2 regions of the Sulfobacillus sp. hq2 genome follow, and region 2 is predicted to be linked to the other one. Evidence: riboswitches for the same ligand, from Rfam matches in the RefSeq annotation. Region 2 holds a riboswitch; the other holds the start of a gene.
The links. A riboswitch is a leader RNA that binds a small molecule or an ion and turns the genes downstream of it on or off. The one in region 2 is predicted to bind S-adenosylmethionine.
Positions count from the first base shown of each region.

Region 1: another riboswitch for S-adenosylmethionine. It lies ahead of CO251_RS00555 (O-acetylhomoserine aminocarboxypropyltransferase/cysteine synthase family protein); the one in region 2 lies ahead of metK (methionine adenosyltransferase).

Region 1 covers NZ_NWUL01000008.1:56,808-62,077, forward strand. The annotation lists gene CO251_RS00545 (prenyltransferase) at 1-511, shown strand, start outside; gene CO251_RS00550 (bifunctional 2-polyprenyl-6-hydroxyphenol methylase/3-demethylubiquinol 3-O-methyltransferase UbiG) at 595-1,521, shown strand; gene CO251_RS00555 (O-acetylhomoserine aminocarboxypropyltransferase/cysteine synthase family protein) at 1,571-2,860, opposite strand; SAM riboswitch class I at 2,932-3,032, opposite strand; gene CO251_RS00560 (response regulator transcription factor) at 3,089-3,751, opposite strand; gene CO251_RS00565 (GAF domain-containing sensor histidine kinase) at 3,791-5,158, opposite strand.
Region 2 covers NZ_NWUL01000045.1:18,607-23,876, forward strand. The annotation lists gene CO251_RS12630 (glycosyltransferase) at 1-308, opposite strand, end outside; gene metK (methionine adenosyltransferase) at 374-1,573, opposite strand; SAM riboswitch class I at 1,648-1,749, opposite strand; gene spoIIID (sporulation transcriptional regulator SpoIIID) at 1,882-2,139, opposite strand; gene CO251_RS12645 (M23 family metallopeptidase) at 2,237-2,821, opposite strand; gene CO251_RS12650 (YwmB family TATA-box binding protein) at 2,918-3,634, opposite strand; gene atpC (ATP synthase F1 subunit epsilon) at 3,959-4,387, opposite strand; gene atpD (F0F1 ATP synthase subunit beta) at 4,403-5,270, opposite strand, start outside.

The DNA.
Region 1 (5,270 bases), on a different contig from region 2:
GTTATTTGGGGCAGTGGCCTACAGTGTTCCGCCCGCACGGTGGTCGTATCGCCCTTTTGCGGGCGAGTGGGGAGCGCTTTTTCCAACCATGGTTTCGGGCGTTGTGTTAGGGGCCATGGCTAAAAATCCACAGCTGTCAAGCACGGTCTACATCGGCGCGGGTGTTTATGGCCTTTACTGTGTTGCGTCAGTGATGCAACATCATTTAACCGATATGGATGCCGATTGGCAGGCGCATCCTCCTAAACGCACGACACCGGCCTATTGGTGGCGTCAGAAGCACCGTTCTCCATTGGAGATTATCCTCGCTTATCAAGGATTGGGGATTATAGTCTGCTTGCTCGGCCTATATAGCGACCCTCGAATCTTTGGGGCTTGGGCAGGCATTTTCGCTGTCGCTATGCTGATTACGGCTCTCACGCCGTGGCACGATGATCCGTGGAGTTTGACACGGCGTGATGTCGCCTTGAAACTCTTGGCGATTATTGGCGTGATGAGTATCGCGCATTAAAAAGTTTAGGGCTAAGCACTTTATGATATCTCCCGCATAAGGTGGAAAACGCAACCCAATTAATCCTTGTGAGGTGTGTTTCCATGGATGCGGACTGGGCTTTGTTGGACCGGGATTTTTATGTGGATGCCGTGATGTATGCAGTGATCTTGTCAGGGCTATATCTTATGTTGGTTGAGGGCGCTGATAATGAAATGATAAGGGAGTTGGGGAGAAACAAAGGATTTCCGGCTTGTGAAATAGTGCATACATTGGCACAACTAGGGGTGGTGCGCTACAGTGGGCAACGGTGGCTGTGGTGCGGCGCACCCCCGGATCCCCGTCGTATCACGCGCATTGATGCGGTGAGGCGCTGGGTTCACTTGGTGCCTTTTTGTGAGGAAGCGCTGGCACCATGGAAGCATGCGGCGGATGATATGCGCCTTACCGACTCCGGTCAAGAGATGAATACCTTCCTTATCGCCAATATCAAACCCTCAACAGGAATGCGCTGGCTTGATATTGGCGGGGGTACGGGTGATTTGGCACGGCAGCTAAGCCAAATGGGGGTTGATGTGACGATGTTGGATACCCCTTCAGTTATTGCTCGGTGTCGCACAAGGTCCTTCTCATCAGTACGTTTAGTCGCAGGCGACGTTTTAGCGGGTTTGCCAACAGGGCCGTTTGATGTGGTGAGTGCAGTACGGTTTTTAGAAGAATTTTCAGCGACGCAGGTGCGGCAAATCTTTCATCATATGCGCAAGCAGTTGGCACCCAATGGAATCGTTTGTGTGATTTCTTCGGTGGATGATAATACCTTGTGGTCAAAATTGTTTGCTATAGAAGTGGCGAGTACGAGCCCAAAAGGACGGACATATAGTGTGCGTACGCTCGGGATTCTTGCAGCGCGGGAACATTTGGCCTTGATGCGCATGAAAACCCATGGCCCGTATACTCTCATAGTATTGAGGCGAATGACGCTGGCTGGGCGGCGTAAGGACCGTGACACCATGCAGTTAGTCGAATACTGACCCAAAAGGGGCCAGTGTGGGCGTTTTAGGTTCACACTGGCCACAATAGTTAGGCGTGAGTGGACGCGTTTAATGCTTGCTCCAAATCGGCCCACAGGTCGTGAGCATTCTCCAGCCCTACGGATAACCGAATGAGGTCACCCCCGGCGCCCGCTAGTTCTTGTTCTTGCGGACTTAACTGTTGATGGGTTGTCGATGCCGGGTGAATGGCCATAGACCGGGCATCGCCGACGTTGGCCACAATAATCCAGAGCTGCAAATGATTCATGACTTGCTCGGCTTGTGCGCGTCCACCTTTGACACCGAAATTGAGCATGGTACCAAAGAGGTTTTCCCGTAAATACTTGCGCGCGTTCAAATGGGCGGGGTCGGCTGGCAGGCCGGGATAATTGACCCAACTGACGAGGGGATGATGGGCTAGGCGGTCGGCAATGAATGCGGCAGACTGGCTTGCTTCTTTCATGCGCAATGCCAATGTTTCAAGCCCTAATAGAATCAAAAACGCATTGAAAGGGGCTAATGCGGCGCCTGTATCTCGCAGGGTTTTCACGCGCAAGCGTAGGGCATAGGAGCTGGGTTGTTCGCCGAACACAATGCCGTGGTAGCTTGCATCAGGCTCCGAATAGAGAGGGAATTTTGGTACATTGTAATTAAATCGGCCCGAGTCAATGACGATGCCGCCGAGTGAGGTGCCATGTCCGCCAATCCATTTCGTCAGTGAATGGATGACAATATCTGCCCCGTATGCGATGGGCTGCTCTAAATATGGAGTCGCAAAGGTATTATCCACGATAAGCGGCACGTGGTGACGATGCGCAAAATCTGCCCACGCGGCGATATCGGTCACATTGAGCCGAGGATTGCCAATTGACTCCACGAAGACACCGCGCGTGTGCTCGGTGATCAGGGCATCGGCCTCAGCAAGGTCGTTGTCGGCCACAAACCGGACAGTGATGCCGAAATCCTTAAGCGTGGAGGTAAAGAGTGTCCAGGTACCTCCATATAAAGACGTCGAGGCAATAATGTCATCACCCGCTCGACAGAGATTCAAAATGGCCGCCGTAATAGCTGCCATGCCTGATGAAAAGGCGACAGCCGCTTGGCCGCCTTCGAGCGCGGCTAGACGTTGTTCCAGAATATCGGTGGTGGGATTCATGATACGGGTATAAATATTGCCAGGTTCTTCAAGATTAAAGAGCCGGGCTGCGTGTTCGGAATCTTTAAAGGCATAACCTACCGTTTGATAAATCGGGGTCGCGACGGCCGATGTTGCCGCATCCGGTGTGTATCCACCCCGGACAGCCGTTGTTTCGAATTGCCAATGGTTTGGCTTTTCCATTAATTTAAAGCCTCCTTATCAAGGTGACGCATAAAAAAACACCAGTAAGAGCCGGCTCTTCTGGTGTCGGCCTCTCATTTCTCAGCAATATGCTGCAGGAATTGGCACCATAACCATCAAGGCCGGTTGCCGGGCATCATCGGGCCAGTCCCTCCGCCACTCTCCATAAGAGGTTTTCAATTGAATAACAGGATAAAGAATGTCAGGTATTTCGTCAATATGGATTAGTTAGTTTTCCTCATTGGTTTCGGGTGCATTATAGCGGGCAAAATGGGCAGCCGCTTCGGAACGCCTGGTATATCCTAATTTACTGAGAATGTTGCTGACATAATGCTTGACCGTTTTATCACTCAAGAAAATTAGTTGGCCAATCTCTTTGTTGGTTCGGCCTTGGGCAATGAGTTCGAGGACTTTCTTTTCCTGCGCAGTGAGCGTTTCCACGGCATCGGTAGTGACTTTAGGATTGCGAAGGCGCTCGAGCAACTGTGATGTGACTTCAGGGCCAAATAATGCGCCACCTTGAGCGACCGTGCGGATGCCGTCAATAACAGCGCGTCCGCGGGATTCCTTGAGGAGGTAGCCTGAAGCCCCGGCATTCACCGCGTCAACCACCAAATCTTGGCTCCCAAATGAGGTGAGCATAATAATGCGGAGATTGGGATCTTGATCTTTAAGCTTGCGGCAGACTTCCATGCCATTGATATCCGGCAAACGAACGTCTAGGACCACAACATCAACATTACCTGGAATATGGTCGATGGCCTCTTGGCCGCTTTCCCATTCTTGGGCCATAACCATATCGGGCTGGCGTTCAATCATATTGCGCAGACCAATGCGTACGACTTCATGATCATCGACAATAGCAACGCGTATCGGATTATCCTCGGGCATTGTTTGTGCCCTCCTTAAATAAAGAGTTCTTACCCCTCATTATAGCCAGGGGGCGGTAAGGGTGACAGTTGTACCTTCATGCAATCGACTTTGGATATCCACGTGCCCATGCCATCGCTCCATGCGCTTAGACATGTTCCGTACCCCGAAGTGCGTATGGGAGGCATCTGGCTGCGGAACAAAGCCCTCGCCGTCATCGATGATTTGCACTTGGTATGATTCCGCAGTGGAATGCCAATGCACCAATATGTGATGAGCATGGCCATGGCTACGCGCATTGGAGACGGCTTCTTGTATGCTTAACAGCAAATCGTGAATACGTTCGGGGTGTAAGTCCAAATACCGGGAATCATCAAATTCCATGGAAATGTCATCCATTGGCCCTTGGCGCCTAAGCATGTCCGTCAGGGCAATTTTAAAGTCAATGGATGTCGACTCGAGACTTTGGATAAAGAACCGAATGTCGGTCATGAGAAGGCTTAACGTTTCGCTGATGCGCATGAGCTCTTTAATCGCAAACGGATCTAGTGTCTCGACGGAGTCTACAAGGTTATCAATGGACAGAGTCGTGCCGTAAAGCGTCTGCAATACGCCATCATGAAGATCTCGGCCAATGCGTTCGCGTTCTTTTAACGTCGCAAATGATTCACGGTCTTGATAAAAGCGGGCATTGGCAATGACCGCTGCGGCTTGTCGGGCAAATAGTTCGACCATGGATTGATCGTCTGCTGTAAAGCCTCCGGCTTTTTCCGTAAGGTATAAATGGCCCATGACTTGATTTTGATAGAGTAAAGGGAGACCTAAAAAGCTTTCCATTTTGGGGTGATGTGGCGGAAATCCAACGGATGCTGGATGGTCTTGCAGGCGCTGCAGGCGAATCGGACGACGCGTGCGAATCACTTCGCCCAGTAGTCCACGCCCCGTCGGATAAGGGCCCATTGCTGCCACTTCTTCGGCACTTAAACCAGATGTGAAGAATTGGCTGATTGTATAGGCGTCGTCGTCTTCCAGTACTGCGAGCGCGGCGTATCTGGCCCCTGTGAGCTTGCGCGCAACATCTACCACATTTTGGACAATATCATGCCAGTCTCCCACCGTGGTCATGGCGTACGAGGCTTCACGCAACGCGGTGAGTCCGTCACGTTGTCGTTCTAAGCGCTGATTGGCTAGTGTGACCGCCTTTTGTTGTTGCGATAGGATGCCAAAAACAAAATAGGAGAAGAAGCCTGTACCAATCACTAAGATAATAGCTAGAGAAAAATCGTGCGATCCACGCGGCAGATAAGGGGCGACCAGATAATGAAATAAGACAATGGTCACGCTGACTCCTGCCATGGCCATCAGTGTTGCAATCCATCGCCATGGTTTTGCGGACGTCCGTTCTGCGGGGTCGGCTGTTGGGGGCATTTTCAACCTCTTTAGCTTAATTATGAATGTATATTGACTATAGCACGAAATGGGCGCACTGTCTTTTTATGCGGTTTTTATCGGGGCAAGGAAAATTTTTACGGATTTATTC
Region 2 (5,270 bases):
TCCGCAATAAGCAACCATGGATATTGACGCTGCAAACGGTCAAGAATGGCCACGGTTTGGTCCGTGGATCCGCCATCGGCAATAATCAGCTCCACGGTGTTCTGATCCCACATCTCAAGACGCCATAACCCCGTCAAATCGATGACGGCTTGTTCAATCAGATGTTCTTGATTCATCACGTGCAGTACGATGCTGACAGACAGCGCTTCCACTCCTGCCGGCTGCAAAACACGCGCATAGACCCATTCAAGCACCACAACAGCTCCGTACAGCGACAGAGCCAACCCAAGCGCTCCCCACCAGGTCACCGCGATTCCCCTTTCCACATTCTGTCCCATTATACGAACAGACTGCGGAAAAGATGACCAAAAGACTAATCTGCGGGCTTGACAGCCGCGCGGTCTAGAAGGGCATCAACACGGTTCAATTGTTCCCATGGCAAAGCCACATCAGTCCGGCCAAAATGACCATACGCTGCCGTCTGAAGGTAAATCGGCCTCCTCAGGTCAAGATCTTCGATAATACCGAGCGGTCGCAGGTCAAAAACCTCGCGGACAATTTTGGCTAGGGCCACGTCCTCTAAGCGTCCGGTTCCAAAGGTATCTACCATAACCGATATAGGTTCGGCGACACCAATCGCATAAGAAATTTGAATTTCGGCGCGCTCAGCCAATCCTGCCGCGACCAAGTTTTTAGCCACCCACCTTGCCGCATACGATGCCGATCGGTCGACCTTCGTGGGATCCTTGCCAGAAAATGCCCCACCTCCATGCCTCGCATAACCGCCATAGGTATCGACAATAATCTTCCGGCCTGTTAAGCCTGAATCTCCATGGGGCCCCCCTACCACGAACCGACCGGTTGGGTTAACCAATATCCGCGTGTTAGAGAGATCCCAGTGCGGAGCAATCACCGGCCGAATCACTTCCTCGATGACCGCTTCCTGAACCATTTCAAGCGTGGCAGACGCATGATGCTGGGTCGACACCAAAATCGTATCAATACCAATCGGCTTAGCGTTCTCATAGCGTACAGTCACTTGGGTTTTGCCATCAGGCCATAGAAATGGGACGGTTTCCGTCTTGCGGACCTGCGCCAGTCGATAGCTCAGCTGATGAGCCAACGAAATAGGTGCTGGCATAAACTCCGGGGTTTCATTGCAAGCATACCCAAAGACCATGCCTTGGTCTCCTGCCCCGATTAAGGCGCGAGCATCGGCTGAGCCTTGCCGCACTTCCAATGCCTCGTTGACGCCCATGGCGATATCCGCCGATTGCTCGTCAATCGACGTCAGAATCGATACTGTATCCGCATCAAATCCCATTTTGGCACGGGTATACCCAATATTGCGGATGGTGTCTCGCACCACCCGAGGAATATCGACGTACGTCACCGTAGAAATTTCCCCGACCACTAATGCTAGTCCGGTCGTAACAACCGTTTCCGCGGCAACGCGCGCAACGGGATCCTCCGCGAGAATCCGGTCTAATATGGCGTCTGAAATTTGATCGGCAATTTTGTCCGGATGCCCCTCCGTAACCGATTCAGACGTAAACAGAAAATTGTGCCCCAACTCATGCCCTCCTTGCAAATTCCCACAATAAACAAAAAGACCCCTTCCGAGAGAAGAGGCGCTACGCTGGTATTCTCTCATCCGTCCCCGTAAGTGAGGTCGGGATTGGCACCTTGGCATGGGTAGCCGGTTGCCGGGCTTCATCGGGCCTGTCCCTCCGCCGCTCTTGATAAGAGCTTCATGGTCAATTGTCTTCCCGAGTATATAGCGTTTCCCCAAACGCTGTCAACATCCACGACACGTGGTTTAAGCGGGTCTCCCCGGGGATGGTGCCAGCTCCCATCCCCGGCATCCGGCCTATAAATAGGCTAAACCGGGCGGTTCGTTAGAAATTTCTGCCTGGTTGCCTCTCCACCCCGAAGATGACGCTCGGCCTTATTCACTTCTAGGACTTTTTTCACTTCTGTGGCTAATGCTTGATTGACTTTAGGTAATCGTTCGGTGACATCCTTGTGGACCGTGCTTTTGGATACGCCAAAAACCTTTGCAGTATCACGAACGGTTGCGCCGTTATTCAGAATATAATTTCCGATGTCCACAACACGCTGCCAGATATGGTCCTTCACATTTCCGGCCCCTTTCTCCCCCCGAACTTGGTAGAGTATATGGGCCGCAAAAAAATAAATGCCAGAGCAAATAATCCTGCTCTGGCATTTCATGGGTTCACGAGGAAGGGTGCATAAAACCTTCCGGGTTGGTTGCCATAGACCCGTGAAATACTTGGAAGTCTAAGTGAGACCCCGGTTGGCGGCTATAAATACTGCTGCCCCCTACACTCCCTACGACTTGTCCTTGCTTAATCATCTGACCCGCCTTGACACTGGCGCTGCCCAAATGTCCATAGACCGTTTCATAGTCATTGCCATCCTTCACAGTCACGGACAGTCCTTGATGATCGACATTGTCGACTTGCGTGACCACTCCACCCCAAGCCGCATGCACGGGTGTCCCCGCTTTTGCGGAAACCGTTATGCCCGGATTGTAGTACCACTCATTGAGGGCGCCCGAATACTGCCATCCAAAGGGATTGGACACGGTGCCGTTAATCGGCATCAGCAACGGGGCCGTAGTGTCGTTAAGGGCGGGAGCCTGAGCTGCTTGATGTCCACGCGCACTGGGCACGTGATGCGCGACCGGCACGGTCACTGTATGCGATGACCGGTGTGTCAGTGCAAATGTTAGAATGCCTCCCCCCACTACTGCGACTCCCCCAATGATTCCGAACATGGTGAGACGACGATTCGCCATAGTGTCTGTTCCTCCACTTTCGTATGCGCTGCTGCGCCGAGGATATTCATATCCTCTTAATTCCAGTGTGCCCAGGAACTGGTAGTTCAAACACACTCAATAAGTCACGGTCACCAAAGGCGTACCTACATCAACCTGCTCTTCGTCCCAATAGGTGTTGTAGTTCGTCGCCACTTGCAAATTGACCGCGTGCCCCTGAAGAGAGTCGTGGGAATGAATGAACGCCGTGTATCCCGCGACCGACACGTACTGAGGGGTTTGAATGCCGTTGACACGCGATGCTCCGACTGCACGAAAGGCCTGATTAACCAAGGATTCTTCCTGGCTCACCGTCAAAGGGTGAGGTAAGGTCCCCTGCAAGGTTAGGGACAGATGAACCGCGCCATAAGGGGCCAGGATGCGCCGCACGAGAGCGGTGCTTTCACTTAACCCATGAAACCCTTGACTGCCTACCCGGTCAATAACGAGATAGGTCGCGCCAGAGGCCAGACGTTCCGCGATCAGTTCGGTCTTGAAACCGGCAATGGTTGCATGGATATCGGCCTTTTGATAGTCTGCGCCCTGGGTTTGTTGCACCGTACCCGTGACGTGACTCTGCGTCGCCAGTTTGTTGACCCACTGTCTTAATGACATTCCCCGTGCTGTCCCCGCCATTTCCACCCAGCCATTGATACTAAATCCCTGTGGAGTAGCCTTTGTCGCCTGAAATGCGGTCATAAGCGGCGAAATTACGGCAGCCCTTACACTCGCCCCCATCCACACAAGAATGGCAACCGCGAGGACCCATAATCCGTTTTTCACAATGGCTTTCATGTCTTGTCCCCCTATGAAGTGTTGTCTACCAGATTGTTCCACCCCAGGGGTCAGTTCATACATGACAGAAGATGACGACGAGGACAGATGCACGGAGGGAGAGTCGCCAGTACCGTCTTTCGTAGATAATCTCGGTAAATAAATAAGCCCTTGGTCCCCCACCCCCATAGGTCACCGCACGACATAGCACCTTGTTCAGCCGAAGACTGAAATGAGACGGGAATGCTCCTCAGCCCGGTCGTGTTTAATCCCCTGCCTTCATCCCTAGTACATAAAAAAGGACTCCGCAGAGGATGTCTGCAGAGTCCTTTTGGTCCACGTTGCTTAAGCCGATGTCATACCGCCCGCACTGTGCCCAGCCAGTTTTAGACGATTTTCTGCGCGCTGCAAAGCGCGCTTAGCCCGAATCAAGTCAATATCCGGTTTGGCTTGGGCAATCGTCTCGAGCGCTCGTTGACGAGCCAACTGGGCTCGTGCTACGTCAATTTCCGAAGCGCGTTCGGCCGAATCAGCCAACACAACCGTTGTGTCATTTCCCACTTCGAGAAAGCCCCCGCCGATTGTGAACTGTTCAACATTACCCGCTTCAGGGTAGACCGTGATGATGTGAGGCACCAACGGAGTGATAATTTGCATATGATGGGCTAAAATGCCAATTTCTCCCTCGGTCGACCGGACGATAATATACGTCACAGGCCCGTCAACCACGGTGCGTTCAGGTGTCACGATTTTCAAATGATACGGTGTCGCCATAATGTCCCCCCTGCCCTAAAGGGTCTTGGCTTTCTCGACGGCCTCATCAATAGACCCCACCATGTAAAACGCCATTTCAGGGAGATCGTCATGACGCCCTTCTAAGATTTCCTTGAAGCCCCGAACGCTTTCGCGAATCGGTACATACTTTCCGGGGGTTCCGGTAAATTGTTCCGCCACAAACATCGGTTGAGACAAGAACCGCTCTAATTTCCTAGCACGAGCGACAATCAGCTTGTCATCATCGCTCAGCTCATCCATCCCCAGAATGGCAATAATGTCCTGGAGTTCCTTATAGCGCTGAAGCACAGCCTGAACACCGCGGGCCACCGCGTAGTGCTCCTCACCGACCACCTGTGGGTCTAAAATCCGTGACGTTGACGCTAACGGATCCACAGCCGGGAAAATCCCCTTCTCAGAAATACGCCGCTCCAAGTTGGTCGTGGCATCCAAGTGCGCAAATGTCGTTGCTGGAGCCGGATCGGTATAGTCGTCGGCGGGCACATATACCGCTTGAATAGAGGTAATGGAGCCCTTCTTGGTTGAGGTAATCCGCTCCTCCAAATCACCGATGTCCGTCGCTAACACCGGTTGATATCCCACCGCTGAAGGCATACGGCCGAGTAATGCCGAAACCTCAGACCCCGCTTGAATAAAGCGGAAGATGTTGTCGACGAAGAACAGCACGTCACGGCCTTCTTGGTCACGGAAGTACTCGGCCATCGTCACGCCGGACAAAGCCACGCGCATACGCACCCCGGGGGGTTCATTCATTTGACCATAGACCAAGGCAGTTTTGTCGATAACCCCAGATTCAGACATTTCGAGGTACAAGTCATTGCCTTCACGCGTGCGCTCGCCGACCCCGGCAAACACCGAAAAT